2 regions of the Mesorhizobium sp. NZP2234 genome follow, and region 2 is predicted to be linked to the other one. Evidence: predicted binding sites of a transcription regulator. Region 2 holds the regulator's gene; the other holds the start of a gene.
What was found. Region 2 encodes PhoB, which activates phosphate uptake and scavenging genes when phosphate is short. Its sites were predicted from a motif close to TGTCATNNANCTGTCAT; they were not measured.
Positions count from the first base shown of each region.

Region 1: EB230_RS32170 (ceramide glucosyltransferase) is a predicted target of PhoB. The motif match lies at 5,970-5,986, and genes of this name have one in related genera.

Region 1 covers NZ_CP033364.1:6,681,835-6,697,074, forward strand. Annotated here, with positions in the region: gene araD1 (AraD1 family protein) at 1-303, shown strand, start outside; gene EB230_RS32150 (LysR family transcriptional regulator) at 312-1,280, opposite strand; gene EB230_RS32155 (L,D-transpeptidase) at 1,374-2,057, shown strand; gene EB230_RS32160 (2'-deoxycytidine 5'-triphosphate deaminase) at 2,167-3,261, opposite strand; SAM riboswitch at 3,359-3,436, shown strand; gene EB230_RS32165 (O-succinylhomoserine sulfhydrylase) at 3,493-4,683, shown strand; gene EB230_RS32170 (ceramide glucosyltransferase) at 4,717-5,868, opposite strand; gene apaG (Co2+/Mg2+ efflux protein ApaG) at 6,169-6,561, shown strand; gene EB230_RS32180 (Hsp33 family molecular chaperone) at 6,598-7,629, opposite strand; gene argF (ornithine carbamoyltransferase) at 7,730-8,641, opposite strand; gene EB230_RS32190 (aspartate aminotransferase family protein) at 8,658-9,857, opposite strand; gene EB230_RS32195 (GcrA family cell cycle regulator) at 10,215-10,733, shown strand; gene EB230_RS32200 (magnesium and cobalt transport protein CorA) at 10,788-11,795, opposite strand; gene phoU (phosphate signaling complex protein PhoU) at 11,893-12,618, opposite strand; gene EB230_RS32210 (ATP-binding protein) at 12,733-13,998, opposite strand; gene ppk2 (polyphosphate kinase 2) at 14,211-15,119, shown strand; gene EB230_RS32220 (enoyl-CoA hydratase-related protein) at 15,169-15,240, opposite strand, start outside.
Region 2 covers NZ_CP033364.1:1,581,444-1,596,683, forward strand. Annotated here, with positions in the region: gene EB230_RS07755 (PAS domain-containing protein) at 1-730, shown strand, start outside; gene pstS (phosphate ABC transporter substrate-binding protein PstS) at 1,263-2,318, shown strand; gene pstC (phosphate ABC transporter permease subunit PstC) at 2,386-3,369, shown strand; gene pstA (phosphate ABC transporter permease PstA) at 3,373-4,224, shown strand; gene pstB (phosphate ABC transporter ATP-binding protein PstB) at 4,221-5,024, shown strand; gene phoU (phosphate signaling complex protein PhoU) at 5,051-5,758, shown strand; gene phoB (phosphate regulon transcriptional regulator PhoB) at 5,778-6,467, shown strand; gene EB230_RS07790 (ROK family protein) at 6,664-7,908, opposite strand; gene xylF (D-xylose ABC transporter substrate-binding protein) at 8,180-9,220, shown strand; gene EB230_RS07800 (sugar ABC transporter permease) at 9,366-10,718, shown strand; gene EB230_RS07805 (ATP-binding cassette domain-containing protein) at 10,732-11,535, shown strand; gene EB230_RS07810 (CHASE domain-containing protein) at 11,685-13,325, shown strand; gene EB230_RS07815 (YMGG-like glycine zipper-containing protein) at 13,423-13,668, opposite strand; gene EB230_RS07820 (hypothetical protein) at 13,756-14,103, opposite strand; gene EB230_RS07825 (hypothetical protein) at 14,297-14,473, opposite strand; gene EB230_RS07830 (sensor histidine kinase) at 14,600-15,240, opposite strand, start outside.

The sequences.
Region 1 (15,240 bases), 1.6 Mb from region 2:
AGGGGCACGTCGCGCATCGTGCGCGACGGCGAGACACTGTGGGAAAAGCCGTTCCTGTCAGGCGAAGCGAACATGTCGCACACCATCGCCAATCTCGAACACCATCATTTCAAATATTCGGCGTTCCGCCAGCCGGGCGACGTGCATGTGCACATGTTCGGCACAGCGACGCTGTCCTTCGCCGATGGCGTCAAGACCGAGGCCGGCGATGTATTCGAGATCGAGGCTGGGGATTTCGGCCTGCCGCTGCGCAATCCGCTGGAGATCGAAAAGCCTGTGAAGGTCGCGGTGAAGGCTCTGTAAGGCGCTCGTTACTGGAGTGCGTCGAGAAGGGCAATGCTTGGCCCCAAAGCCTTTTCCGCCGGGGCGACGCCGGTCGTGTCGACGCCGTCGACCTGCGTCAACCGAGAAATGATATGGTCGCTCAGCGCCCTGACGGCTGGGCGCATGAACCGGATGGATGGGTAAGCGATGAACAATTCGCTTGGCCGTACCTCGTAGTCGGGCAAGATTCGAACGAGCCGCCCAGCCTTCAAATCCTCGGACACGAGAAGAAGCTGAACCGGTCCAGCGGCATGGCCGCTCAGGACCGTATTTGCGATCACGCTCGCATCGTTCGTACGCAGGATCGAATGAACCGCCACTTCCGTCTGCTCAAAACCTTTGATGAGCGCGAGCATGTTGCGGGAGGACAGTACGGCCGGAGTAACGACAAGATCAGCCACGGCCAGTTGATCGAGCGTGTCTATAGGTCCGACCCTTCGCAGGAAAGACGGACTGGCAACCAAAATTCGACGAACCTGACCGATGCGCCGAACAATAACTTCTTGCGCCTCCGGGCGCCCATAGCGGATTGCAAGGTCGAAATTTTCATAGACCAGATCGACCATCCTGTTTTCGAGAACAAGCTCCACCGTCACCTTCGGATGCCTGCGTTGAAACTCCATCACGATTGGATGCAGATTTTTCGCCCCGATGCATGAGGGAGTATGAACACGAATACCGCCCTCGATCACACCGGCGTCCGATCGCACACCTTCCAAAGCGGCGTCGATCTGGGCCAAGGGAGTCCGGCTCGCATCATATAGTGCCCTGCCTTCCGGCGTGGGTCTGACGTGGCGCGCCGAACGCTCCAGGAGCCGGGCCTGGAGATGTTTCTCCAGGTTCGAGACAAGCTTTGATACCGCAGGCTGGGAAATGGCCAAGTCTCGCGCGGCGCCTGTTATCGACCCTCTCTCGACGGTCCGCAAGAAAGCCCTCAAGGCTGCAGCGACGTCCATAGTATTCCAATCAGTTATTGAAGCTATAAATCAATTCTCATTGCTTATGCCAAGGAGGCTGGTCATATCAAGACGAAATTTGCCAAGGAGATTATAACCTTGAATCGTAGAGGGTTTCTGATCGCCACGCCGTTGGTGCTTGCCGGCTGCGCCACCAACGCCACCGTGCCTTTGCTTCCGGCCACCGCCCCGCCGACGGCGGATCCACATTATCTTTCGATGTACGCCGCCGTACCTGGCGAGCCGTTCCCGGTCGACGCGATCGACCTGTCGCGGATCGTCGACCCGAAGTATCTACGCCGCGAAGTGGCCTATGCAGGAAGCGAGCGTCCCGGGACGGTAGTTGTCGATCCCAATGAAAAATTCGCGTATCTGGTTCTGGAACAGGGCCGGGCCATACGCTATGGCGTTGGTGTGGGAAAGGTGGAATCTTTCAATTTTCAAGGCGAGGCGGTGATCGCCTGGAAGCAGAAATGGCCACGCTGGACCCCGACGCAGGACATGATAGGCCGCGATCCCGAGCGCTACGGCCCCTTGCGCAACGGTCTTGCGGGAGGACCGCGAAATCCTCTCGGCCCTCGCGCACTCTACCTTCATCGCAACGGGCGCGACACGCTTTACCGGCTCCATGGCACAATCGAGCCATGGACGATCGGCACAAAGGTTTCCTCGGGGTGCATCCGTCTGCTCAATCAGGATATTATAGACCTGTACGACCGGGTTCCCGAAGGCAGCAAAGCTGTTGTCCTGCCGATCAAGTCTCAAGCGGTAGCTTAGACCAACCATCATCTATCGATCGGCCTCATGGCACCGCGCGGCCTTCTGGACGCGCAAGGTAGGCCCGAGACTTGATCCCAGCGAAGTCAGGCAGACCGGGCTGTAAAGATCACCGCGCGGCGCGGAAGTGCTTGGACAGCTTCAGGCCTTGCGCCTGGTAGTTGGAGCCCAGATCGGTGCCGTAGAGCGCCTGCGGTCGCTTCAGCATGTGCTCGTAGACCAGCCGGCCGACGATCTGGCCGTGGTCGAGGATGAAAGGTACCTCGTGGCTGCGCACTTCGAGCACGGCACGGCTGCCGGTACCGCCGGCCGCCGAATGGCCGAAGCCTGGGTCGAAGAAGCCGGCATAATGCACGCGGAATTCGCCGACCAGCGGGTCGAATGGCGTCATCTCGGCTGCGTAGAGCGGCGGCACATGTACCGCCTCCTGGCTGACGAGGATGTAGAATTCGTCAGGATCGAGCACCAACTCGCCGGCGCCGCTCTTGTGGATCGGCTCCCAGAAATCGACGACATCCTGCGCCGCGCGCTTGTCGACATCAACAAGGCCGGTGTGATGCTTGCCGCGATAACCGACCAGCCCGTCACTGTCGCCCTTGAGATCGATCGACAGCGCGATGCCGCCGCCCGAAATATTCGGCGGCTCGGTGGCGACCAGCATTTGCGCGCGGTGCAGTTCATGCAGTTCGGCTTCCGCGAGCAGCGCGTTGCCGGTGCGAAAGCGGATCTGCGACAGGCGCGAACCGGTGCGCACGACGATCGGGAAAGTGCGTGGGCTGACTTCCAGATAGAGCGGACCGCTGTAGCCGGCCGCGATCTTGTCGAACTCGTGGCCACGGTCCGTCATGACGCGGGTGAAGATGTCGAGCCGCCCCGTCGAACTTTTCGGATTGGCCGAGGCGGAAATGTCCGCCGGCAATGCCAGGCTTTCAAGCAAGGGCACGATGTAGACGCAGCCAGTTTCCAGCACCGCGCCGTCGGCAAGATTGATCTCGTGCAGCTTCAGCCGGTCGAGCTTCTCCGAAACCTTGTGATTGGGGCCGGGCAGGAAGGAGGCCCGCACTCGCCAGGCCTTGTCGCCGAGTCTCAGATCGAGACTGGCCGGCTGGATCTGGTCGGCATCGAGCGCGCGCGTCGACTTCAGCGCCCCAGACTGGAACAGCGCCGAAATGTCCTGATCGGGAAGAATGCCCGTCTCTCGCAAGGCTTCGCTCCTAGAGGGCAGGCTGTGTCGAACCCGCCTGGTACAAACCTCTTAATGAAGCCGGCAATTGACGCAAGCGTGGGACGGGTCTAAAGGGTCTTTATCCCGTGGTGATTTGGCCGGTCGGCTTGCAGCCACGTTAAACAAGTCGCTAAAGGACCGTCGGGCCGCAAGGCCGTATGGACCGGTTGCGACTTTCGCGGCCGGTTTTTTTGTGTCTGGAATAAAGCGATGAGCACCAAGAAGCGCAACTGGAAGCCTCAGACAGCCCTCGTGCATGGCGGAACCCTGCGGTCCGGCTTCGGCGAAACCTCCGAGGCGATGTATCTGACGCAGGGCTATGTCTACAAGACGGCGCAGGCGGCAGAAGCCCGTTTCAAGGGCGAGGAACCAGGTTTCATCTATTCCCGCTACGCCAATCCGACCGTCGACATGTTCGAAAAGCGCATGTGCGCGCTCGAAGGCGCGGAGGATGCGCGCGCCACGGCATCGGGCATGGCCGCGGTCACGGCGGCCCTTCTGTGCAGCGTCAAGGCCGGCGACCATATCGTGGCGGCGCGCGCGCTGTTCGGCTCCTGCCGCTGGGTGGTCGAGACGCTGGCGCCGCGATACGGCATCGAGGCCACGCTGGTCGACGGCACCGACATCGCCAATTGGGAAAAGGCGGTCAGGCCCAACACCAAGCTCTTCTTCCTGGAAAGCCCGACCAACCCGACACTGGAAGTGGTCGACATATCAGCCGTCGCCGCACTGGCCAATTCAATCGGCGCGCGGCTTGTCGTCGACAATGTCTTCGCCACGCCCTTGCAGCAAAAGCCGTTGCAGCTTGGCGCGCATATCGTCGTCTATTCGGCGACCAAGCACATTGACGGCCAGGGCCGCTGTCTCGGCGGCGTGATCCTGTCGGACAAGAAGTGGATCGACGAGAACCTGCACGACTATTTCCGCCATACCGGCCCCAGCCTGTCGCCCTTCAATGCCTGGACGCTGCTGAAGGGCCTGGAGACGCTGCCGCTGCGCGTGCGCCAGCAGACCGAGAGCGCTGGCAGGATCGCCGATTTTCTCGCCGAGCAGCCGCAGATCGCGCGTGTCATCTATCCCGGCCGCGCCGACCACCCGCAGGCCGATATCGTCAAGAAGCAGATGTCGGGTGGCTCGACGCTGATCTGCCTCGATGTCAAGGGCGGCAAGCAGGCAGCCTTCGCCCTGCAGAATGCACTCGACATCGTGCTGATCTCGAACAACCTTGGCGACGCCAAGAGCCTGATCACCCATCCGGCGACGACGACGCACAAGAATTTGAGCGACGAAGCCCGCGCCGAACTCGGCATCGGGCCCGGTACGTTGAGATTGTCGGCCGGCCTGGAAGACACCGACGACCTTCTGGAGGACATCGCACAGGCGTTGAAAGCCGCCCAATAGCAGGCCGTCCAGACGGCGTCGACCGCGGCGGGTTCAAGCGCGCGACGGCGTCTCTTCAAGTTCGGCGGCCTTGGTGCCGATGGTCATCGCGTTGCCGCGCCAGTCGACAGCGCCGCCGAGCCAGCCGCGCGCCCACATGGCTGGAAGCATCAAGTCCCGCACAATCATCGCCGCGACCATACGCGGCGACAGGTACCAGCCCTTGGACCAGGCCAGTGCGCATTCCGGAAGGTAGAAGGCCGCAAGCACGGCGACGGCTGTCAGCGGCAGGCTGAAGCCGGCGCTTGCCGCCGCACCCAGCGCAAGCACCAGCGGCACCCCCGCGCCGGTCAGGATTTCAGGCGCGAAGAACAGCGGAAAGGTAACGCGGCGCAGGCGCGCCCAGCGAGCCTGGCGGGACCAGATCTCGCCAAGCGTGCGGCGGCCAAGCGGCTGTTCGAAGGGCGAAGCGACGAGATTGACGCGCAGGCCGACCCCATTGACCAGCTTGGTCGCGGCGGCGTCCTCGGCGATTTCGGCTGCCAGCGCGCGGATGCCGCCATTGGCATCCAGCATCGGCTTGTTCCAAAGCATGCTCTTGCCCTGGGCAAAGCCAAGGCCGAGCGCCTCACCGGCGTACTGCCAGCGCGCCTGCAGCGTGTTGAGGAAGGCGCATTCGACCTCGGCCCAGAAGCCATCCGGTCGTGAGCCTATCGGCGTCGAGCAGACAAGGCCTGTGTTTGGCCGCCACGCCGCAATCAGATGCTGGATGTAATCTCTGGGCATCAGCACGTTGGAATCGGCCAGGACGACCCAGTTGTGCCGCGCCGCCTCCCAGCCCTTGACGCAATTGTTGAGCTTGGGATTGGCGCTGACGCGATCGTCACCGATCAACAGCCGGGCCGGCACCTCGGGGAAATGGGCGATGGCCTGTCTGATCAAACCGACCACCGGATCATCGGCGTGGGCAACGCAGAAGATCAACTCATAGCGCGGCCAGTCGAGCGAGAAGGCGCGTTCCAGCGTCTCGTGCGTGAACGGCTCGACACCACGCGACGGCACGACAATCGACACCGGCGGCAACTTGCCGGCTGGCCGTGCGATCGTGGTGCGCCGTTTCAGCCGCGAAGCGGCCAGCGCGATGCTGGCAGCGTTGGAAAGGATAAGAGCAGTCGAAAGCGAGGTGGCTATGAGAGTGAGTTCCATCGAGGTCTGGGCACTCCGGAAGAGACGGCCCGCGGTGTGGCCGCTTTCAACAGTTCGACAGAGCGCCGAGTCGCTCGGTTCGCGCACACCACCATTGTCATGTGTCACTTAAATGACATTCTTTGCCGGCACCTGCCTTTCGAGGACGAGCGCGTCAAGACGCGCACGTTGACCTCCTCGCCTGGAGGGCCGAGAGTTTTATTTTGTTTGAGCATGGCCTTTGAACAAACCGGAAGCGTTTGACCGAGAAAACCGGTTCCACTTTTCGCGATCATGCTCGATATCGTTTTGGAGCCGCTTATGTACCGCGCCGTAACGCGCAATATCGAAGTGCAGGTCAGGCCGTTCTATCTCGAGGACCGTTCGGATCCTTCCGAGAACCGCTACGTCTGGGGCTACCAGATAACGATCGACAACCAGTCGGACGAATTCGTGCAGCTTCTGTCGCGCTATTGGCACATCACCGACGGCGCCGGCCGGGTCGAGGAAGTGCGCGGCTCCGGCGTTGTCGGCGACCAGCCCGAACTCAATCCCGGCGACAGCTATCAATACACGTCGGGCTGCCCGCTCTCGACACCGTCAGGGATCATGGTCGGACGCTATACGATGCGCAACCAGCGCGGCGAGACATTCGACATCGCCATCCCGGCCTTTTCGCTGGATCTGCCGGGAACGAGACGGACGGTGAATTAGCGTCCTTCTCCCCGTTGCACGGGGAGAAGGCTCGACTCACTGCGCAGCGAATTCCGCAGGGTCGAAGTCATATTGCTTCGAGCAGAATTCGCAGGCGACGTGGATGCCGCCATCCTCGGTCGAGTCCTTGATCTCCTGCGCGGAGAAGCCCTCGAGGATGCCGCGGATCTTGTCCCTGGAGCATGAGCACTGGTCGGCGACGGGGACGCCGCCGAAAACGCGCACGCCATGCTCATGGAACAGGCGATAGAGCAGCCGTTCGGCGCCGATCGTCGGATCGATCAGCTCTGTCGGTTCGATGGTGCCGAGCAGCGCCAGCAATTCCTGCCAGGAATTGTCGGCCGGATCGTGGATCTCCTCGCGTGGATCGCCGTCGCCGCCGGGCAGGTCCGGAACGCGCATACGCTCGGGGGACTGCGGCAGGAACTGCGCCAGGATGCCGCCGGCACGCCACTGTTCGCGCGCGCCACCAGGGCCCGGCGTCAAAAGCTTGGCCACAGACAGCCTGATATCCGTCGGAATCTGTTCCGACTGGCGGAAATAGGTACGCGCCGCGTCCTCCAGCGTCTCGCCGTCGAGTTGCACGATACCCTGATAGCGCTGCATGTGGGCACCCTGGTCGATGGTCAGCGCCAGCACGCCGCTGCCGAGCAGCGTCTGCTGGGACGTCTCTCCTGCCGCGACCAGCGCCTCGAGCCTATCCGCATCGAAGCGCGCATAGGCGCGCAGCGCCGAAGGCGTCGTGAAATCCGCCACCAGCATGTCGACCGGCCCGTCGGTGCGGGTCTGCAGGATGAACTTGCCCTCGAATTTGAGCGAGGTGCCGAGCAGCACCGTCAGCACGCAGGCTTCCGCCAGCAGGCGGGCGACCGGCTCGGGATAGTCGTGGCGGCTGAGGATGGCGTCGAGCATCGGCCCGAGCTGGACCGTGCGACCGCGCACGTCGAGCGGGCCGACCTCGAAAGGCACGACATGGTCGTCGCCGGCATAGCCGAACTCGCCGAGTTTGGGGTGATGTTCAGTCACTTGATGCGTTTCCAACATGACAAAGCTCCAGGGCGCGGCCATGCCGCCCGCTGGGGTGCATGCGTCCAAACGCGCTTGATTTGCGTGATGCGGCGCAGATAGGCATCGCGCCCCCGCAGATCAAGCGCCCGGACACTTCATCTCAAGCACCAAGACACCAGGCGAGCACCGCCTTCTGGGCGTGGAGCCGGTTCTCGGCCTCGTCGAAGACCACCGAATGGGGTCCGTCGATAACCTCGTCGGTCACTTCCTCGCCGCGATGCGCCGGCAGGCAGTGCATGAACAGCGCGTCCGGCTTGGCATGCGCCATCAGCTTCGCGTTGACCTGGTAGGGCGAGAAGACGTTGTGGCCACGGGCGCGATGCTCCTGGCCCATCGACACCCAGCAATCGGTGACGACGCAGTCGGCCTGGTCGACGGCTTCCTCGGGTGAGCGGGTGAAATGGAGCTTGCCGCCATGCGCCCTGGACCAGTCGACATGCTTCTGCGCCGGCTCGCTGCCTTCGGGAACGGCGACATTGAGGTTGAAGCGGAACCGTGCAGACGCTTCGAGCAGCGAATGCAGCACATTGTTGCCGTCGCCGGTCCAGGCGATGGTCTTGCCGGCAACCGGACCGCGATGCTCCTCGAAGGTCATGATGTCGGCCATCAGCTGGCAGGGATGGGTGTCGTCGGTCAGCCCGTTGATCACCGGCACAGTGGCGTTCTCGGTCAGTTCCAGCAACCGGTCATGCGAGGTGGTGCGGATCATGATCGCGTCGACATAGCGCGACAGGACCTTGGCGGTGTCGGCGATGGTTTCCGAGCGGCCGAGCTGCATCTCGGTACCGGTCAGCATGATGGTCTCGCCGCCAAGCTGGCGCATGCCCACGTCGAAGGAAACGCGTGTGCGCGTCGACGGCTTGTCGAAGATCATCGCCAGCACCTTGCCTTCGAGCGGCTTGGTCCGCTCACCAGCCTTGAGGCGCGCCTTTCGCACCACCGCATCGTCCAGCATGAAACGCAGGTCGCCCTCGGAAACGGTGGAAAGATCGGTAAAATGGCGAACTGACATCAGCAATATTCCGGAATTACTTCGCGGCGGCCACGGCGATGGCGTCCGCCAGGCCTTTGGCACCAGCGCGGATGCGGTTGAGCGCTTCGTGGATCTCGGCGTCGGTGACGGTGAGCGGCGGCAGCAGGCGGATGACGTTGTCACCGGCCGGAACCGCCAGCAAATGCTGGTCGCGCAGCGCCATGTTCACCTTGGTGTTGGGCATGGCGCATTTGAGGCCAAGCATCAGGCCGGTGCCCCTGATGCCTTCGATGACATCGGGAAACTCGTCCGCGACCGCCGCCAGGCCTTGCTTCAACAGCAATGCCTTGCGCTGCACATCCTCGAGGAAGCCGTCTTCGAGCACCACATCGAGGACTGCATTGCCGACAGCCATGGCCAGCGGATTTCCGCCGAAGGTGGTGCCGTGCACGCCCGACGTCATGCCAACCACGGCCTCGTCGGTGGCCAGGCACGCGCCCATGGGGAAGCCGCCGCCAATACCCTTGGCGATCGCCATGATGTCGGGCGTCACGCCCGTCCACTCATGCGCGAACAGCTTGCCGGTGCGGCCGATGCCACACTGGACCTCGTCGAAGATCAAGAGCAGGCCGTGCTGGTCGCAGAGCTGGCGCAGCCGCTTCAACGATTGTGTGGGCACCGGGCGAATACCGCCCTCGCCCTGCACCGGTTCGATGAGGATCGCGGCGGTTTCCGGCGTGATCGCCTTCTCGGCGGCATCGATGTCGTCGAAGCCGACCTGGTCAAAACCTTCGACCTTGGGGCCGAAGCCTTCGAGGTATTTGTACTGGCCGCCGGCCGCGATGGTCGCAAGCGTGCGGCCATGGAAGGCGCCTTCGAAGGTGATGACGCGGAAGCGCTCGGGATGACCCTTGACGAAGTGGTAGCGCCGCGCCGTCTTGATCGCGCATTCCAGCGCCTCGGCGCCGGAGTTGGTGAAAAACACCTTGTCGGCGAAGGTGGCATCAGCCAGGCGCTCGCCAAGCCGGCTCTGTCCCGGGATCTCATAAAGGTTGGAGACGTGCCAGAGCTTGCCGGCCTGCTCGGTCAGCGCCGCGACCAAATGCGGATGGCCGTGGCCAAGCGAATTGACCGCGATACCGCCGGCGAAATCGAGATATCGCTCGCCCTTGTCGGTAACCAGCCAGGTGCCTTCCCCGTGGTCGAAAGCCAGGGGTGCGCGAGCAAAGGTCTCGTAAAGCGCCGAACCGCTCATTATATGCGTCTCCGGTACCGGAAAATCAAAAAAGCCGCCAAAGCGGCGGCCTTGTGCGGCTTATCGTGTTTTTCGGCCATGAAGTCAACGAAAACGTCGCGTAGTGCGCGCGGCAAGCCCTCCAACGCGATGCCGGCTCATAAGCGACCGGGCAAGTTGGGGAAAACCGAAAAAACCGATTCGTGTTGCACTTGGGACTCTTGTCACCGAGTCAGCGCATAAGGTAATTGTAGTCGAGAAATAACTAGATTTCGTGCGGCGGACCTAATCACCAGATATATGTGGTGTCTGCCCCAGCAGTGGTGCTGGGTCGGGAGTGGATTCCGATTGCCGCACGCTTAGCAGGAGCGCGGTCTCATGAACTGGACTGACGAGCGGGTCGAACTTCTCAGAAAACTGTGGTCGGAGGGTCTGAGCGCAAGCCAGATTGCCGCTCAGCTTGGAGGGGTGAGCCGCAATGCCGTCATCGGCAAGGTGCATCGGCTGAAGCTGTCGGGCCGCGGCCGCGCAACGGCGACGCCGGCACGCCAGAAGAAGGCGACACAGGGCTCGACCGTGCAGAAATCGGTGGCGCGCGCCGCAACCACGGCTCGCCATGTCACGGCATCGATCGGCGCGACCGCCCTTCAGACGCAATTCGACGCCGAGCCGGTGGCGCGACACTATATCCGCCCGGTCGAGAATGTGGTGGTACCGATCTCTCGGCATCTGCAACTCGTCGAACTGACCGAGCGCACCTGCAAATGGCCGAACGGCGATCCGTTGTCGGAGGACTTCAATTTCTGCGGCAACGAAGCCGCAGAAACCGGTCCATATTGCAAATACCACGCCCGCGTGGCCTTCCAGCCGGCGGCGGAGCGCAGGCGCAATCGCTGAGCGCCAAGTAGTGAGTAGTGAATTTCACTACTTACTAATTTCTACTGACTTACCTTACAGCCAGCCATTCTTGCGAAACCGCCAGTAGAGAACCGCGCAGATCGCCGCGATGGTCGCCAGCACCATCGGGTAGCCATATTCCATCTTCAGTTCCGGCATGTCGGTGAAGTTCATGCCGTAGATGCCGGCGAATGCCGTCGGCACGGCCAGAATGGCCGCCCAGGAGGCAAGTTTCTTCGAGATCGCCGTTTCCTGGCTCTGACCGACCAGCAGGCTTGCCTCGAACGCGAACGCCAGCACCTCGCGCAAACTGTCGATCTTTTCCTGGACAGTGCGGATGTGGTCGGTCACGTCGCGAAACAGCGGGTGCATGGCTGAATGGATTTGCGGCAGGTCGGCGCTGGTCAGCCGGCGGCAGACTTCCACCAGCGGCAGCGCCGCGTTGCGCAGGCGCAGGAGATCGCGGCGCAGCATATAGAGCCGCTCGATGTCGGGACCGGTCATCGGCTTCAGCAGGACCTTGTCTTCGATCGCCTCGACCTCGTCCTCGATCTGCTCGAGAACGGGCATGTAGTTGTCGACGATGAAATCGAGAATGGCATAGAGGACGAAATCCTCGCCCTTGGCCAATGAATGCGGGCAGCTTTCCCAATGCTGGCGAACGGCGGCGTAGGAGGTCGACGGGCCATGCCTGACGCTGACGATATAGCCCGAGCCAACGAACAGATGCGTCTCGCCGAAGGTCACCCGTCCTTCGATCAGCTGCGCGGTGCGGGCGACGATGAACAGCGCGTCACCATATTGCTCGAGCTTCGGCCGCTGGTGCGGATGCTCGGCATCCTCGATCGCCAGTTCGTGCAGATGGAATTGTGCCTGGACGCGCAGCAGAAGGTCACGGTCCGGTTCGAGCAGCCCGATCCAGACGACGTGTCCCGATTTCTTGGCCCAGTCGCCGGCTTCCTCGATCGGAATATCGGCAATACGCCGCCCGGCGGTGTAGACACTGGAGGCGATGATGCCTGACGTTGGTATGGCAGGCTTGAACTCTCGCACATATTCCATCGCAGCCTCCTGAAGGCAGGACCTTTATCAAGGCCTGAGAAGCTTAACGCCGGGATAGTTTAGCGCAATATGATCTAGCGTTCGAGGGGAAGAGCGTTCATTTCGCCGTCAGCGTCGCGGAAAGACTTATCTTATCGGTCTTGTCGCCTTTCGGGCGCTCGGCCGGCATCTGGTCGCCAGTGACGATGTAATAGATGGTTTCGGCGATGTTGGTGGCGTGATCGCCGATGCGCTCGATGTTTTTGGCGCAGAACAGAAGATGCGTGCAGGGTGTGATGTTGCGCGGATCCTCCATCATGTAGGTCAGCAATTCACGGAACAGCGACGTGTACATGGCATCGATCTGGTCGTCGCGGTCACGCACGAAGCCGATCTTGTCGACCGAGCGCGAGGCATAGACGTCGAGCACTTCCTTGAGCTGCGTCAGCGCCAGGTTGGCCAGCGCCTCCAGGCCACGAAACAGGCTGGTTGGCTGACGGCCGTCGGTGACGGCGACCACCCGCTTGGCGACATTCTTGCCGAGGTCGCCGACCCGTTCGAGATCGGCGGAGATGCGGATGGCGCCGACGATCTCGCGCAGGTCCGTCGCCATCGGCTGGCGTTTGGCGATGATGATGATCGCCTTGTCGTCGATCTCGCGCTGCCCTTCATCGAGCACGGCGTCATCGCGAATGACTTTCTGGGCCAGTCCCGGATCGGCATTGACGAGAGCGGCGACCGCCTGCTCGACCATGCGCTCTGCATGGCCGCCCATAGCGGCGATGCGCTTCGACAGATATTTCAGCTCCTCGTCATAGGCGCTCATGATGTGCACGGACTGCATGAATGAAATGCCTTCCCACGGGTTCTTTACTTTGAGTCGTTTCCTCGAATCCCCGCTGATACGCTAGCGGGATGACAGAAAAAAGAAACGGTCCAGGGGAAAACTAGGGCGAGATCAGTGCGTCGGCAAATGAACCGAGAAGGCGGCGCCCTTGCCGACCTCGGATTTGATCGTCAGCCTGGCGTTATGGCGCGTCAGAATATGCTTGACGATCGACAGGCCGAGGCCGGTGCCTTTCTGGGTCCGGCTGGTCTCGACGTCGATGCGATAGAAGCGCTCGGTGATGCGAGGAATGTGTTCCTCGGGAATGCCGGGGCCGAAATCCCGGATCGTCACGTCGATGCCGGGTTCGGAATCGAGGTCGCCGCGCGCGATCGACACCAGGACACGGCCGCCCGACTGGCCGTATTTGCAGGCGTTTTCCAGGAGATTCTCGAAAACCTGGAACAACTCGTCGCGATCGCCCGGCACATTGAGAGGCCCCTTGGCGAAATCACGCTCGATGGCAACGCTGTTTTCGCGGGCAAGCGGGGCCAGCGAATCGATGACGCTGTCGACGGTCTGGCGCAGGTCGACCTCCGTCCCGGGCTTCAGATACGGCTTCATCTCAAGCCGGGACAATGACAGGAGATCATCGATCAGCCGCGCCATGCGGCCGGTCTGGTTCTGCATGATCTGCAGAAATTGCTCGCGCGCCGCCGGATCGTTGCGGGCCGGTCCGCGCAGCGTCTCGATGAAACCGGCGATCGAGGCCAGCGGAGTGCGCAATTCGTGGCTGGCATTGGCGATGAAGTCGGCGCGCATGCGGTCGATCCGCCGCGTCTCGCTCTGATCCTTGAACACCAGCACATAGAGATCGGTGCCGTGCCCGACCGAGGACGCGCTGACCCGGTAGGCCCGCTCGACCGGCAGCTTCTCGGTATAGTCGACGACATCCGAGGCGAGAGTACCCGACAACACGCTGTCGAGCAGGGTCTGCATTTCCGGCGCCCGGAATTTCAGCGGCAGCGATATGCCCGGTGCGATCCCGCCAAAGGCGGCAAACGCGGCGGCGTTGGCATGCACGATGGTGGCGGCATGGTCGAAGATGATGAGCGGGTCGGCGACGGCCGCCGCCAGATATTCGCCCGACAGGCGCTGCAGGCCGATCGCCTCGATCGCGGCGGCACCATCGGCGGACTGGCCGAGTCCCGCGGCCGGCAGCATCGCCGCCGCAAGCAACAGGAGCAGCGCCGGTACCAGCGCGTAGGCGGACACGCCCGCGAAGGCAAAAGCGATCAGAACCGCGGCGACACCGGCAGCAAGCAGCCAGCGGCTGTTCCACAGCCGGGCGGCCAGGATTTGCGCCATGCCCTTCTGCCCTGCGTCCAGATCAGTCATTCGCTCGCGCGCCCGCGCCCCATCGGTCGTGCGGCAGCGGAAACTTCCGCTGGACCGCTCCGCGCATGATCCCGTAAATCGGGAATCGATTCTCGGAAAGGATCATGCGCAAAATCAAAAGTCCTGCAGCGTCGTTTGCGCGTCCAGACGGACGCGCGGTCTGTAGTGGCTCCCAATAGCATGAGTCCGAAAGCTGGAAAGGGTTCGTCAGCATGAAAAATGCCAAGGAAAGTTCCGCCGCGCCGGCTTCGGGTCCGCTGAAGATCAGGATCGACGGCAAGGAACGGGAATTCGACATCGAGAATCCCGAGCTTCCGGAGTGGGTCGAGGCCAAAAAGCTGACCGCGGGAGGCTACCCCTACGACAAGAAGATGAAAAGCGACGAGTATGACGAGACGCTCGAAAAGTTGCAGATCGAGCTCGTCAAGGCGCAGGCATGGCTGCAGGCGACCGGCAAGCGGGTGATGGCGCTGTTCGAGGGCCGTGACGCCGCCGGCAAGGGCGGCACGATCTTCGTGGTGCATCAGTATCTCAACCCGCGCACGGCACGCAACGTGGCGCTGACCAAGCCGACCCAGCCCGAGCTGGGACAATGGTACTACCAGCGCTATGTCGACCACTTCCCGACATCGGGCGAGTTCGTCACTTTCGACCGCTCCTGGTACAACCGCGCCGGCGTTGAGCCGGTGATGGGCTTCTGCACGCCCGAACAGCACGAGAAGTTTCTCGACGAGACGCCCCATTTCGAACGGATGATCGTCAATGACGATATCCATTTCTTCAAGTTTTGGCTGAACATCGGCCGGGAAACGCAGCTCGAGCGTTTTCATGACCGTCGCTACAGTCCGCTGAAGAGCTGGAAGTTCTCGCCGATCGATGTCGCCGGCATCACCAAATGGGATGATTACACCAAGATGCGCGACACCATGTTCGAGCGGACCCACAAGGCGTTCGCGCCATGGATCATCGTGCGGGCCAACGACAAGCGCCGCGCGCGGCTGGCGGTGATGCGGCGCATCCTGTTGTCGCTGCCCTATGAGGGGCGCGATCTCGATATCATCGGCAAGGAAGACAAGAAGATCATCGGCGAAGGACCGTCATTCCTGGGCAAGGAGGGCTGAATTCGCCGTGCCGCGTGGCCTCCACGCGGCACGGCATTCTTCGCGATCCTCAGGCCGCCAGCCTTGCAATGCGCTGCAGGCGCCGCAGTGTGGTGTCGTCCTGCAATGCCTGCTGGAACAG
Region 2 (15,240 bases):
CGAAATGGCGCGCATCGTGCGCAACACCGAAGGTCTCGCCGACACGCCGATCATCATGCTGACCTCGGTCGACCAGTCGCTCGCCAACACCAGCTACCGCGATCTCGGCATCGACGCCCAGCTGATCAAGCCGGCGCGTTCCTCGGTGCTCCTGGAGACACTGGTCGCGACCATACAGCGCCATCGCCACGCCACGGATGGCCACGCCGCCCAGCCGCTCGCGGGCGAGGGGCCTGACGCTTCTCCGCCGCTGGCATTGTCCGAACAACGTGCGCAATTGCAGCCGCCACCGATTCGCCCCAGGCCGCCTGCCACAGGTGGTGGCGGACACAGGCTGGACATCCTCGTGGCCGAGGACAACGAGGTGAACCAGATGGTCTTCACCCAGATCCTTGGCGAAACCGGCTATGGTTTCGAGATCGTCGGCAATGGCCGCAAGGCGCTCGACGCCTTCGGCAAGCTCAATCCGTGCATGATCCTGATGGACGTCTCGATGCCGGAGATGAGCGGGCTCGAGGCGACCGCCGCGATCCGCCGGCTGGAGCACGAAACCGGCACGCATGTCCCGATCGTCGGTGTCACCGCGCATGCGCTCAAGGGCGATCGCGAGCGGTGCCTGGAGGCCGGAATGGACGACTATCTGCCCAAGCCGATCAGCCCCAGGGCCCTGCTGGAGAAGGTCGAGCGCTGGATCGGCGCCGGCCGCCAGGTCCAGCGCAGCGCGGGATAGCATCGCGTTGCCTGGTGCCAGGGATGTGAGAGGCAAGCCAAGGGAATCAATCGTGGATTTGCTGCCATGCCCGCGTGCAATGACTATGGTGCGATCGCACCATATCAAAGTCGGCACCCAGCCGAGACAATAGCAAAATCGAATTCCGCCCTTGCAGTTACGGGCGGGAGCAGCGACCGCCGGCAAAGAAGCAGCGTCAACCTACCCCAACGGACCTGTTTTTGGCGATGGCCCGGCCACGACACGCTCTGGCCTTGAGCAACGCACTCCCGCCCGGATTTTCTTCCCTTGATAAAGCCCCGTCGAATCCGGCGGCGGCTCCGGCTCGCGGGCGGCCCAAGCCCCTGATTCCGAGAGCAAACTCGGATCGGGCCGCGACCGCCCGATGCCACCGCCCTTGCCAGTGCTTGTGACGCGTTACCGGGCTGACACGAAACTGTCATGCGACTGTTATAATCGAAGGCTATTGGCCTCAGCGGGCGCCGGTTAGGAATGGCGCCGAGAGACCATCTTCCGAACAGGAGCAGGCCACATGAGACATTTCATCCGCTCGGCGGCCGTTGCGATTGCAATGGCTACGGCGTCTACCTTCACCCTTTCCGCGGCAATGGCAGCTGACCTTTCCGGCGCCGGCTCGACATTCATCTACCCGGTGTTCGCCAAGTGGGCCGACACCTACAAGAAGGACACCGGCATCGGCCTCAACTACCAGTCGATCGGTTCAGGCGGCGGCATCAAGCAGGTCATCGCCAAGACCGTGACCTTCGGCGCCACCGACAAGCCGATGTCCGACGCCGACCTGGAAAAGAACGGCCTCGTGCAGTTCCCGATGGTGATGGGCGGCATCGTGCCGATCGTCAACCTCACCGGCGTCAAGCCGGGCGAACTCGTCCTCGACGGCAAGACGCTGGCCCAGATCTATCTCGGCGCCATCACCACCTGGGACGACGCCGCGATCAAGGCTCTGAACCCCACCCTCACCTTGCCGTCGACCGCCATCGCCGTCGTGCATCGTTCGGACGGTTCGGGCACCACCTTCAACTTCACCGACTATCTGGTGAAGCTCTCGCCCGACTGGAAGGACAAGGTTGGTTCGGACACCGCCGTCGAATGGCCGACGGGTGTCGGCGCCAAGGGCAGCGAAGGCGTTGCCAACACCGTCAAGCAGACGGATGGCGGCATCGGTTACGTCGAATACGCCTACGCCAAGCAGAACAACCTGTCCTACTCCAAGCTGGTGAACGCTGCCGGCAAGGTTGTCGAGCCGTCGCTCGAATCCTTCGGCGCCGCCGCTTCGAATGCCGACTTCAAGACTGCCAAGAACTTCAACGTCATCATCACCAACGAGCCCGGCGACACCACCTGGCCGATCGCCGCCTCCACCTGGGTTCTGATCCACAAGGCCCCGGACGATGCCGCCGCCACCGGCGAAGCCCTGAAGTTCTTTGCCTGGGCCTACAAGGACGGCAAGGAAACCGCCAAGGCGCTCGACTATGTCTCGATCCCCGACAGCGTCGTCGATCTGATCAAGGCTTCGTGGAAGGCCGACATCCAGGCCGGCGGCAAGCCCGTCTACGCCGGCGAGTAACATCTTCCAAAGGAGCGCCGCGACCGTGGCGCTCCTTTCCCTTCAATCCGAAAGAGCCGAGCTTGACATGAGCGCTGTCCAGGAAGCCTTGCCAGCCGTCAGAGGTTCCCGCGATGCCACCGTTCGACGGTTCGCGCTGACCGACTCAATCTTCCACGCGACAACCCGCGCCGCCGCGATATTGGTGCTGGTGCTGCTTGGGGGCGTCGCGATCTCGCTGTTTGCCGGTTCCTGGCAAGCCCTGTCGACTTTCGGCTTTTCCTTCCTGACCAGCGAAAGCTGGAACCCGGTGACGGAGAAGTTCGGTGCGTTGGCCCCGATCTACGGCACCATCATCACCTCGGCAATCGCCATCCTGATCGCCGTGCCGCTTGGCATCGGCATCGCCATCTTCCTCACCGAGCTCTGCCCGCGCCCGCTGCGGCGCCCGATCGGCATGGCGGTGGAATTGCTGGCCGGCATCCCTTCGATCATCTACGGTATCTGGGGCCTGTTCGTGCTGGCACCGTTCCTGCAGACGACGGTGCAGCCTTTCATTATCAGCGTGTTCCACGGTATTCCGGGCCTGAACGGCCTGTTCGCCGGCCCTCCTTATGGCATCGGCCTGCTGACCTCGGCGATGATCCTGGCCATCATGATCCTGCCTTTCATCACCTCGATCACCAAGGACGTGTTCGATACGGTGCCATCGGTGCTGAAGGAATCGGCCTATGGGATCGGCTGCACGACCTGGGAGGTCACGCGCCGGGTCGTCATTCCCTACACGCGCATAGGCATCATGGGCGGCGTCATGCTCGCTCTCGGCCGCGCGCTTGGTGAAACAATGGCGGTGACCTTCGTCATCGGCAACGCCCATCGCATCAGCACGTCGCTGTTCGCACCGGCAACGACCATCTCGGCGACCATCGCCAACGAATTCACCGAAGCCGTCGGCGATCTCTACACCTCCTCGCTGGTCGCGCTCGGCCTGATCCTGTTCGTTATCACCTTCCTGATCCTTGCCATCGCACGCTACATGCTGATGCGCATCGATGCCCGCACGGGAGCCTGACCGATGTCGACAGCCGCGTCGCTTCACCAAAGCCGCAAGCGCAAGAATGGCGTGATGATGACGCTGTGCGTCATCGCCGCCGGCATCGGCCTTGCCTGGCTGGCGCTGATCCTCGGCGCACTGCTCTACAAGGGCCTGTCGGGGGTCTCGCTGTCGGTGTTCACCGAAATGACCCCGCCGCCCGGTGACGCCGGCGGCCTGCTCAACGCTATCTACGGCAGCATCGTGATGACCATCATCGGCATCATCGTCGGCACGCCGATCGGCGTGCTGGCCGGCACCTACATGGCTGAATACGGCCGCTTCTCGAAGCTCACCACCGTGGTGCGCTTCATCAACGACATTCTTCTGTCGGCGCCATCGATCATCATCGGTCTGTTCGTCTACGAGCTGATGGTGCGGCCGATGGGGCATTTCTCGGCGATCGCCGGTGCCGTCGCGCTGGCCATCCTGGTCATCCCGGTCGTCGTGCGCACCACCGAGGACATGCTCAATCTGGTGCCGAACGCGTTGCGCGAAGCCGGCACCGCGATCGGCGCGCCGCGCTGGGTGGTCATCCGTTCGGTTGCCTATCGCGCGGCACTTTCGGGCATCGTCACCGGCATATTGCTGGCCATTGCCCGCATCTCCGGCGAGACCGCACCCCTTCTTTTCACGGCGCTGAACAACCAGTTCTGGTCCAGCAATCTCAATGCGCCGATGGCCAGCCTGCCAGTCACCATCTTCCAGTTCGCTCTCAGCCCCTACGAGGAATGGCAGCAGCTGGCCTGGACCGGCGCACTCATAATCACATTGACGGTTCTCGCGCTCAGCATCTTTGCGCGCAGCCTGACAGGACGCAGAGAGGACAAATGAGCCAGATGTTGTCTCCAGACATGACGATCGCCGCCGAGGCGGCGGCCAAGGCCAAGATCGAGGTCAAGAACCTCAACTTCTACTACGGCCAGTCGAAGGCGCTGAAGGATATCACGCTGTCGCTGCCCGAGCGCAGCGTCACCGCCTTCATCGGCCCTTCCGGCTGCGGAAAGTCGACGCTGCTGCGCGTCTTCAACCGCATCTACGAGCTCTACCCCAAGCAGACCGCCGAGGGCCAGGTGCTGCTCGACGGCCAGAACGTTCTCGACCGCTCGCAGGACCTCAACCTTTTGCGCACCAAGATCGGCATGGTGTTCCAGAAGCCGACGCCGTTCCCGATGTCGATTTATGAGAACATCGCCTTCGGCGTCAGGCTCTATGAGAAGATCAGCAAGGCCGAGATGGACGGCCGTGTCGAGCAGGCGCTGAAGCGCGCAGCCCTGTGGACGGAGGTCAAGGACAAGCTCAATGCCAGCGGCCTCAGCCTGTCGGGCGGCCAGCAGCAGCGGCTGTGCATCGCCCGCACGGTGGCGGTGAAGCCGGAGGTCATCCTGCTCGACGAGCCGGCCTCCGCGCTCGATCCGCTGTCGACCGCCAAGATCGAGGAACTGATCGACGAGCTGCAAGCCGACTACACGATCGTCATCGTCACCCACAACATGCAGCAGGCGGCGCGCGTCTCGAAGCAGACCGCCTTCATGTATCTGGGCGAACTGGTCGAATTCGACCGTACCGAGAAGATCTTCACGTCGCCCCGCGAAAAACGCACGCAAGACTACATCACCGGCCGCTTCGGCTGATCGCACGCATTACGAGGACCAGGATCATGGCCGAACACACAGTCGCAGCCTTCGACGAGGATCTCGGACAGATCAGCAGGCTGATCAGCGACATGGGCGATCTCGCCGGCTCGATGGTCGGCGGTGCCACCAAGGCGCTGTTGAATTCCGACAATGCGCTGGCACAGCGCGTGGTCTCCGACGACGCCATCATGGATGCACGCCAGCGCGAACTCGACGATCGCGCCATCACGCTGATCGCCAAGCGCCAGCCGATGGCCGACGATCTGCGCCATGTCGTCGGGTCGATCCGCATGGCCGGCGACCTCGAACGCATTGGCGACCTTGCCAAGAACATCGCCAAGCGCGTCGGCACCGTCGGTCTCGCCGCAACGCCGCGCGACCTGTCGCATTCCATCGACGCCATGGCGCAACTGGTGCTGATCCAGGTGCAGGGCGTGATCGAGGAGTATGCGGCGCGCGATGCCGCCGCGCTTGCGAAGCTGCGCGCCGACGACGAACGCATCGACGTCAAATACACGTCGGTGTTCCGCGAACTCCTGACCTACATGATGGAAGATCCGCGCAACATCACCGCTTGCACGCATCTGTTGTTCTGCGCCAAGAATCTCGAACGCATCGGCGACCATGTGACCAACATCGCCGAGAACGCGTACTATGTCCTGACCGGCACGCAACTGCCCGCCAACCGCCCCAAACAGGACGAGACGGCGATGTCGGCGCCGGCGGCTTGACGCAAGAGGTGACCAATCGATGATCGCGCCACGCATTATGGTGGTGGAGGATGAGGAGCCGCTGGGAGTGCTGCTCCGTTACAATCTTGAATCCGAAGGCTACCAGGTCGAGGTGGTGCCGCGCGGCGACGAGGCTGAAATCCGCCTGCAGGAGAACGTGCCCGACCTTCTGGTGCTCGACTGGATGGTGCCGGCGGTGTCCGGCATCGAACTCTGTCGGCGCCTGCGCATGCGGCCCGAGACCGAACGGCTGCCGATCATCATGCTGACGGCGCGCGGCGAGGAGAGCGACCGCGTGCGCGGCCTTTCGACCGGTGCTGACGACTATCTGGTCAAGCCGTTCTCGACGCCGGAATTCATGGCCCGCGTCAAGGCGCTGCTGCGCCGCGCCAAGCCGGAAGTGCTGTCCAGCGTGCTCAAGGTCGGCGACATCGTGCTCGACCGTGAATCGCACCGGGTCTACCGCAAGAAGAGCGAGATCCGGCTTGGGCCGACCGAATTCCGCCTTCTGGAATTCATGATGCGCCATCCCGGCCGCGTGTTCTCGCGCAGCCAACTGCTCGACAATGTCTGGGGTGAGACGATCTATATCGACGAGCGCACCGTGGATGTGCATGTCGGCCGCCTGCGCAAGGCGGTCAACAATGGCCGCATGCCCGACGTCATCCGCACCATCCGTGGGGCAGGCTACGCGATCCGTGAGGATTAGGTCCTTGGCGCGGAAGCGTTGACGGGTTGCATCCGCTCCCGGATAGAACGCATTTGGTGTTGGCTCAGAGCTTATGGCTTCGTCATCCCAGGGTCTCCGCGACGGAGCTTCGCTCCTGCTCCGCCCAGGGATGACGACCTCGAGGGGGCTCGGCCAATCTCCAGCGCTGATCTGTGGGATCGGCACAGGCGTTCGCTCAAGCCACATTCTTCCCAGCACTCCCTCTCGCCTGCACGCCCGGCGCGAAGATTTCCTGATCGACGAAGGTCAGTGCGCGCATGGCACAGCCCTCGCGGATCAGGGGCAGCTCGTTCGGTTCGGTGTCGAACGAAATCGATTTCGAGTGCTGGCCGCCAGCGGTCTGGGCGATCGCCTCGCGCAATGCCGGCTCGATCAGGTCGAAGGCGGCGGCGCTGACGCCGACCATGGCCACGGGGGCGGGATCGATCAGCGCGAACAGGCTGCCGAGGCCGTAACCCAGTGCTTCCCCGGCCTTGCGATAGGCTTCGCGCTCGGGCCCGGCCCGTTCACGTGCCGTGGCGGCGAGCGCCCGCATCTGCGCATCGCTGACATCGGCGACCGGCTCGGTGTCCTCGCCAAGCTGCCTGGCATTGCGCCAGATGGCGTAGTTGCCGGCATAAGCCTCGACGCACCCGCGCCGCCCGCATCGGCAGAGCGCGCCGCCTGGCCGATGGATCATGTGGCCGAACTCGCCGCCCGACGAATGGGTGCCGGTGAACAACTCGCCCTTCAGCACCAGGCCCATGCCGATGCCGTGCGACAAAAGGATGGCGATGAAGTCGTCGCGGTAGCGTTCGGGGTCGCGCCAGCGCAGCGCCACGGCCATCATGTTGCAGTCGTTCTCCATGGTGGCCGGGATGCCGAACTCGGCTTCCAGTATGTCGGCGAAGGCGATATCGGTCTGCGGCGTGATCGGCGACCACAGCATGGCCCTGGCCTCGGTGTCGGTGATGCCCTGGATCGCCAGTGCGATGCGGGCGACGCTGCGCACGTCGATATCGGGATCCTCGAGGCGGCGCCGTACAATGGCGACGCATTCACCGATCAGCGCCTCACGCGACATGGTCAGCGTGTCCAGCCGGCGCTGTTCCTCCGATATCACCTGGCCGGCATAGTCGATGACGGCGACGGACAGGAAATTCAGCGACAGCACCACGGTCATGATGGCCGCGGCCTCCGGGTTGAGGCCGAGGCCGACCTGTGGCCGGCCGCGTTTGAGCGCACCGGCCTCGCTCGGCTTGCCCTCGGCCAGGATGCCTTCGCCGATCAGGTCGGAAGAGATCGCCGATATGGTCGAATGGCTGAGGCCGGTGGTCGCGGCGATCTCGGTGCGCGACGGTTGGCCGGCCCGGCGCACGGCCGCAATCACCATGGCGCGGTTGCGCCGGCGCAGATCGTCGTGGCGGATTCCGACCGACATACTTTCCCACATCCTCCCGGTCGCCGCGGTTCTTCCTGCCCCTCGAACACTGCCGGCAACCGGGACAAATACTGGCAGAAGCGGATGGTGCTGTCATTTATTTATTGCGGGGCTCGAAAAAAAGTCCGCGACACCTCAATATCCATCAGAATCGATGTTGACAGCGTTTCGACGATGGACCAGTATTTTTTTTGAGGCTCGAAAAAATAGAGCCTCTGTGCCGGCCTTCGGGTCAGTTTGGTCGCGCCATACGCGGCGCAGGGAGGATATCATGAAGAGATTCACGGCCGCCATCCTGGCGGGTGTCGCCATGTCGCTGACGCTTGCGTCGGTCGCGCAGGCGAAGGACAAGGTCATCGGTGTTTCGTGGTCGAACTTCCAGGAAGAGCGCTGGAAAACCGACGAGGCCGCCATGAAGAAGGCGATCGAGGCCGCCGGCGACAAGTACATTTCCGCCGATGCGCAGTCCAATCCCGGCAAGCAGCTTACCGATGTCGAGAGCCTGATCTCGCAGGGCGCCAACTCGCTGATCATCCTGGCGCAGGATGCTTCGGCGATCGGCCCGGCGGTGCAGAAAGCACTGGACGAAGGCATTCCGGTCGTCGGCTATGACCGACTGATCGAGAACAAGGACGTCTTCTACCTGACCTTCGACAACAAGGAAGTCGGTCGCTTGCAGGCCAGCGCGGTGTTCAAGGTCAAGCCGGAAGGCAACTATGTCTTCATCAAGGGCTCGGGAGCCGATCCGAATGCCGATTTCCTGTTCTCGGGCTCGATGGAAGTGCTCAAGGCGGCCATCGACAGCGGCAAGATCAAGAATGTCGGCGAGGCCTATACGGACGGCTGGCTGCCCGCCAACGCCCAGAAGAACATGGAACAGTTCCTGACGGCCAACGACAACAAGGTCGATGCCGTGGTTGCCGCCAATGACGGCACCGCAGGCGGTGTCGTCGCGGCGCTGACGGCGCAAGGCCTTGCCGGTACCGTGCCGGTGTCGGGCCAGGACGGCGATCATGCCGCGCTGAACCGCATCGCGCTCGGCACCCAGACCGTGTCGGTGTGGAAGGACGCGCGCGAGCTCGGCAAGAATGCCGCCGAGATCGCCTCGCAGCTGGCTGACGGCAAGAAGATGACCGACATTGCCGGTGTGAAGGATTTCACGACACCTGGTGGCAACACCGTCAAGTCGCTGTTCCTGACCCCTGTCGCCATCACCAAGGACAATCTCAATCTTGTCATCGATGCCGGCTGGATCAAGAAGGACGAAGTCTGCGCGGGCGTCGCCGCCAGCAGCGTCGCGGCCTGCAACTAGAACGGCGCAGCACGGTTCGACATCGACGCCGCGGCCCAAAAGCCGCGGCGTTTTCTCAAAAAAATTTGTGTTTCCGCCTCAGGCGGATAGCTTCTAGGCTGCGTTCCGGCATCCGTGCCGGATGGCCGGCCGGTGGGAGGAAATCATGACCGACACGACGTCCAACCCGCAGGTCGACACCGCGCGTGCGTCGGAGCTTGGCGCGGTTGCCCGGTTCCTGAAGGCAACCGAGATCGACACCCGCATGCTCGGCATGATCGGTGCCCTGTTGCTGATCTGGGTCGGGCTGCACGTGATTTCGAGTCTGCGTCTGGGCGTCAATCCGCTCGATTTCGACAGCCGCACCTTTCTCACTCCGCGCAATCTGTGGAACCTGTCGGTGCAGACCTCCGCGGTCGCCATCATGGCCTGCGGCATGGTGCTGGTCATAGTCATGCGCAATATCGACCTGTCCGTCGGCTCCGCCGAGGGCTTGATCGGCATGGTCATGGGCTTTGCCCAGGTGCATTTCCTGGTCCGGTTCGTCGGGCTTGAACTCGGCAATCCGTGGATCTGGGTTCTGGCGCTGGTCATCGGGCTGGCGCTCGGGCTGCTGATCGGCGCTTTCCAGGGTTTCATCATCGCCTATCTCGAAGTGCCGGCCTTCATCGTCACGCTGGGCGGCCTGCTGGTCTGGCGCGGTGCCGCTTGGTGGGTCACGTCAGGCCAGACCGTGGCCCCGCTCGACGCCACGTTCCAGCTGATGGGCGGCGGCCCGGCCGGATCGATCGGCGCCACCTGGAGCTGGATCGTCGGCATCGTCGCCTGCCTCGCCGTCGTGTTTGCACTGTTCAACGGGCGGGTGCAGCGCAAGCGCTTCCGCTTCCCGTTGCGCCCGGTCTGGGCCGAGACGCTGCTCGGCACCGTCACCTGCGCCGTCATCATGGGCGCGGTGTGGCTGGCCAATTCCTATCCGTGGCCCATCGGCATCGTGAACAGATACGCCGCCGCCAACAACATCACCGTGCCCGAGGGTGGCCTGTTCATCGCCCACGGCATTGCCATCCCGGTGCTGATGGCGATCGCCGTCGGGCTGATCATGACCTTCATCACCAACCGCACCCGTTTCGGCCGCTATGTCTTTGCCATCGGCGGCAACCCGGAGGCCGCCAACCTGGCCGGCATCAACACGCGCTGGATCACCATGAAGGTGTTCATGATCATGGGCGTGCTGGCCACGATCGCCGCCGCGATCTCGTCTGCCCGGCAGAACTCGTCGACCAACGTGCTTGGCACATTGGACGAGCTGCTTGTCATCGCCGCCGCCGTCATCGGCGGCACGTCGCTGGCCGGCGGCTCGGGAACGATCATCGGCGCCATGCTCGGAGCGTTGCTGATGCAGTCGCTGCAGTCCGGCATGGTGCTGCTCGGCGTCGACTCGCCGCTGCAGAGCATCGTCGTCGGCGCCGTTCTGGTCATCGCCGTCTGGCTCGACACCGTCTACCGCAAGCGGGTTTAGGGGGAGAAAGACCATGGCTGACAAAACCGCTCCCGCCGCCAGCACGCCGCTGGTCGACATGCGCAACATCTCGATCGCCTTTGGCGGCATCCGGGCCGTCGACGACGCCTCGATCGATCTTTTCCCGGGCGAGGTCGTGGCGCTCCTCGGCCACAACGGCGCCGGCAAGTCGACGCTGATCAAGATCCTGTCCGGCGCCTATAAGCGCGATGCCGGACAGATCTTCGTCAATGGCGAGGAGGCTTCGATCTCCAACCCGCGCGACGCCAAGAGATACGGCATCGAGACGATCTACCAGACGCTCGCCCTGGCCGATAATGTCGACGCCGCCGCCAATCTTTTCCTTGGCCGCGAACTGATGACCGCCTGGGGCACGCTCGACGATGTCGCCATGGAGGCCGAGGCGCGCAAGGTGATGGGGCGGCTCAATCCCCGCTTCCAGCGCTTCAAGGAACCGGTGATCAAACTGTCGGGCGGACAGCGGCAATCGGTGGCGATCGCACGCGCGATCCTGTTCAACGCCCGCATCCTGATCATGGACGAGCCGACGGCGGCCCTTGGTCCGCAGGAGACGGCGCAGGTCGGCGAACTGGTCAGGCAGCTCAAGTCCGACGGCATCGGCATCTTCCTGATCAGCCACGACATCCATGATGTGTTCGAGCTGGCCGACCGGGTCTGCGTGATGAAGAACGGACAGGTCGTCGGCACCGCGCGCACCACCGATGTCACACAGGACGAGGTGCTCGGCATGATCATCCTGGGCAAGTGTCCCCCGGGCGCTATTCCCGGACCAGGTGCGCTGAAGATCGCCGCCTGAGGGCTTTCGGCGGGTGGCATTGCTCTCCCGCGCGTCCCCGTTGCCGCTCACGTGATGTGCCAGTGATCGCGATGGGTTGGCCTTGCCATTGTGTTGGCCCGGCGACTTGCCCATAAAGGTCCGGTATTGCTCATGGACCGCATCATCCGTTGAAGAAACTTTTTCCGATTGTCGCGTTCATCGCCGTTGCGCTGATCAGCATGACCATGGCGGGGTTCGCCTATTTCGCGACGCAGGAAGCGGCCCGCATCAAGTTCGAGGCGGCGGCCGATGACGCACTCAACCGGATCGAGAGCCGTATCGACCTGCATTTGTCGCTGCTGCGGTCGACGCAGGCCCTGTTCGACGCCCGCAATGGCGACATCTCCCAGAACGAGTTCAAGGCCTTCTTCAACGCGCTGGATGTCGACACCAATTTCGCCGGCCTGCGCGGCATCGGCTTCCTCAGGCTGGTCAAGACGGGCGATGAGGCAGCTGTCGAACGTGACATCCTGCATGATTTTGGCGCCAGCCATCCGGTCTATCCGGAGACGACGCAGCCCTGGCGGGCGCCCATCATGCTCTTCGAGCCGATGGACCCGTCCAACCAGGCCGGCATCGGCTACGATATGTTCAGCGAACCAGTGCGGCGCGCGGCGATAGAGAAGGCGATGGCCGATGACCAGCAGCACGCGAGCGGGCTGGTGCAACTGGGCCAGGGCACGGGCGCCACGCGGACCTTCACCGGCTTCCTGGTCTTTGTCCGGCTTAATGTCGAAACAGCGCCAGAGGTCATCAACGCATCGCGTTCCTCGACCGCGGGGTTTCTCTACGCGGCCTTCCGCGCCCGCGACTTGTTCCAGATCGCGCTCAGCCGTGCGCCGCTATTACCGGTCAACACGGAAATCTATGACGGTGCGGTGAACAGCGACAATCTCCTGTTCCAGTCGGAGACGCCGCCGGTTTCGTCCTTTGGCGATCGGCTGCTGGTCACCCGCAAGATCACGGTGGCCGGCCGGCCGTGGACGGTATTGTTCAGGCCGACCAGCGCCTTCTCGCAGCCGTCGTCGCGCGCCATTCCGGTGATGCTGGGGCTGTTCGGCCTGCTGGCGGCGGGCGCCATCGCGCTGGTGGCGCGCTATCAGGAACGTGCCTATGAGGCGGCATCGCGCTTGCACGAGACGACGGAGAAGAGCCTGCTCGAAAAGGACCTGATGCTGCAGGAGATGAAGCATCGCATCAAGAATTCGATCACCAGGGTGCTGGCGATCGCGCGGCAGACAGCTTCGCGAGCGACCGATGTCAACGAGTTTTCGGCGTCCTTCTCGGCCAGGCTGCAGGCGATGGCCGCTTCCCAGGACATGCTGACGCGTTCGCGCTGGCAGAAGGCGGATCTCGCTGATCTCCTGCGCATCGAACTTGGCCAGGTGTTCGGCAAGGATCTGCCGGAGGGGTTGCTGACGGGGCCCGAGGTGCTGCTCGACGAGACCACGACGCAGGCGCTTGGCCTCACCTTCCATGAACTGGCGACCAATGCCCTGAAATACGGTGAAGTGGGCAATTCCGCCAGCTCGCACCGAAGTGACTGGGCGCTCAAAGTGGACTGGTCGCTGGAAGGGCGGGGGCGCGAGCGGACGCTGGCGCTGAACTGGCGAGAGGCCGGGAAGAAAAAGGTCGAAGCGCCGGCCGAGACCGGATTTGGTACCAAGCTGATCGACCTCAATGTCACGCGCGAGTTGCGCGGCACGATCAAGCGCGATTTTCAGGCCGATGGTTTGAAGGTGGAAATAAGAATTCCGCTCACGGGTTGACGCCAATGTCGCGCCGATGGCGATGGAATGTGCCTGCACATGCAAAATCCGGAGGCCGGCGGGCCGGCCTCCGGATCGTAGCTCGACTATCGCCAAATCAGTTGCAGCGGGCCGTGTAAATCCGGCCGTGACGGTCGCGATACTGGCAATAGCCGTTGCGCAGGTTGCGAACCAGCAAGCCCGATCCGGCACCGACAGCCGCACCGATCAGGGCACCCTTGCCGCCGCCGACCAGGCCGCCAATGCCAGCACCAATCAAGGTGCCGCCAGCCACGTCCTTCTCGGTCGAGGTGCAGCCGCTGAGAGCGGCAACCGCAACCATCGCAATAATCATCTTCCGCATCGAGTCACTCCTCACTTTGTGTCCACACTTTAGTTGGCTCCAGCAGCCATTTAGCTTAGTTGGCTCCAGCAGCCATTTAGCACGAAATTACGGCCTTTGCTGCTCGAATTTATTGTTGCTAAGATAGTCTTTTTCTGGGCGCCCCGCCGCCGATGCCATCACCACATTGGAAATCGCCAATGATGCATTGAGGCTGCCATCGGGGCGCACATTCCAGACGATTTGATCGTAGTCATCCTCAAGCGCGGGATCGACCGCAAGGCATTTGGCGACAACATGCTGCGCCTGCCCTTGCACGTCGCCCATCGCGAACGGCCGTTCGGCGGTGCATTCGTCGGCGGTCGCGAAAACGCTGACGGGCACCTGCAATTCGCGGCAGTCGGCCATCGAGTTCGAACAGCCGATGACCAGCAACAACGCGGCTATGTGTTCCATGACGAGATGTCCTCTCGCCGCAACAACGGCGCACATCGTCAAAAAGTTCCTGTCGTGTCACGAGCACACGCAAATAATAACGGTACGAAGAACTGAGTTTCAAGCACGGCCAGAGGCTGCCACCAAAAAGCCAGCCCGGGGCAAGTTAGCGATATCCAGCCGAGAGCGCAGGGGAGGCGGGCAGGACTTTCGATCAGGTCAACTGGAACAAAGCTGCGAGGAGTACAATCGCGGCCAGCGCGAGGACGATCCCAATCGTCAAGCCGTGTCGTGCCTGAGGGCGTGTTTCCGCGTTGGCTTCGGTATCCAGAAATTCGCCCATCGAAATACGGGCGGCCTGTTCCAATCTGTTGATATCGGCAATCGTCAAAACATTCCTCCCCACCGTACTGAAATCCTGCTGCCACAATGTCCGAAGACTGGACAGGTTCCGGCGGTGTCTGGGTAAAAAACAATCCGCTTTTATGGTGAACGGCTGGTTAAGAGCACGAGCCGTTCACTGCGCCTCGAAATTGCTATGTGGGACGACGAGGCGGTATTCGAGGCGGCCATCCGTGATGTCGAGGGTCGCGGTTCCGCCCAGGGATGTCGGCACCACCCGCTCCAGCGCGACGCTGCCGAAGCGCTTCTCTGTCCCCCGACCGCCATTGGCTCCAATGGCTTCGGCCCATGTCAGCGAGAGTGTAACCTCCCCACTTTCGGCGGTGTTGAGATCGGCGGTTACTTCGACGAATCCATCCGGCCGGGACAGGGCGCCGTAGCTGACCGAGTTGACGGCGAGTTCATGCATAGCCAGGCCGATGTGAAGCGCGGCATTGGGGTTGAGGTAGGGATTGGCGCCCCGGAAGCGAAGGCTGTGCGGTGTATTCGTCCCATAGCGCCCAACCTGGCTCGTCACCAGTTCATGAAGGGCCGCACCGCGCCAGTTCGAGGACGTAACCAGATCCTGGGAGGAGGCCAGGGACTGCAGCCGGCCGCGAAAGCGCGTCAGGAAGTCGCCGATGCCATCTGAATAGCGGCCGGTCTGGCTCGCGATGCTCTGGATGATCGCCAGGAGGTTCTTCGAGCGGTGGCTGACCTCGCGCAGCAGCGTTGTCAGTGTCTGTTCGCGCCGCTTCTGCTCGGTCGTCTCGACCA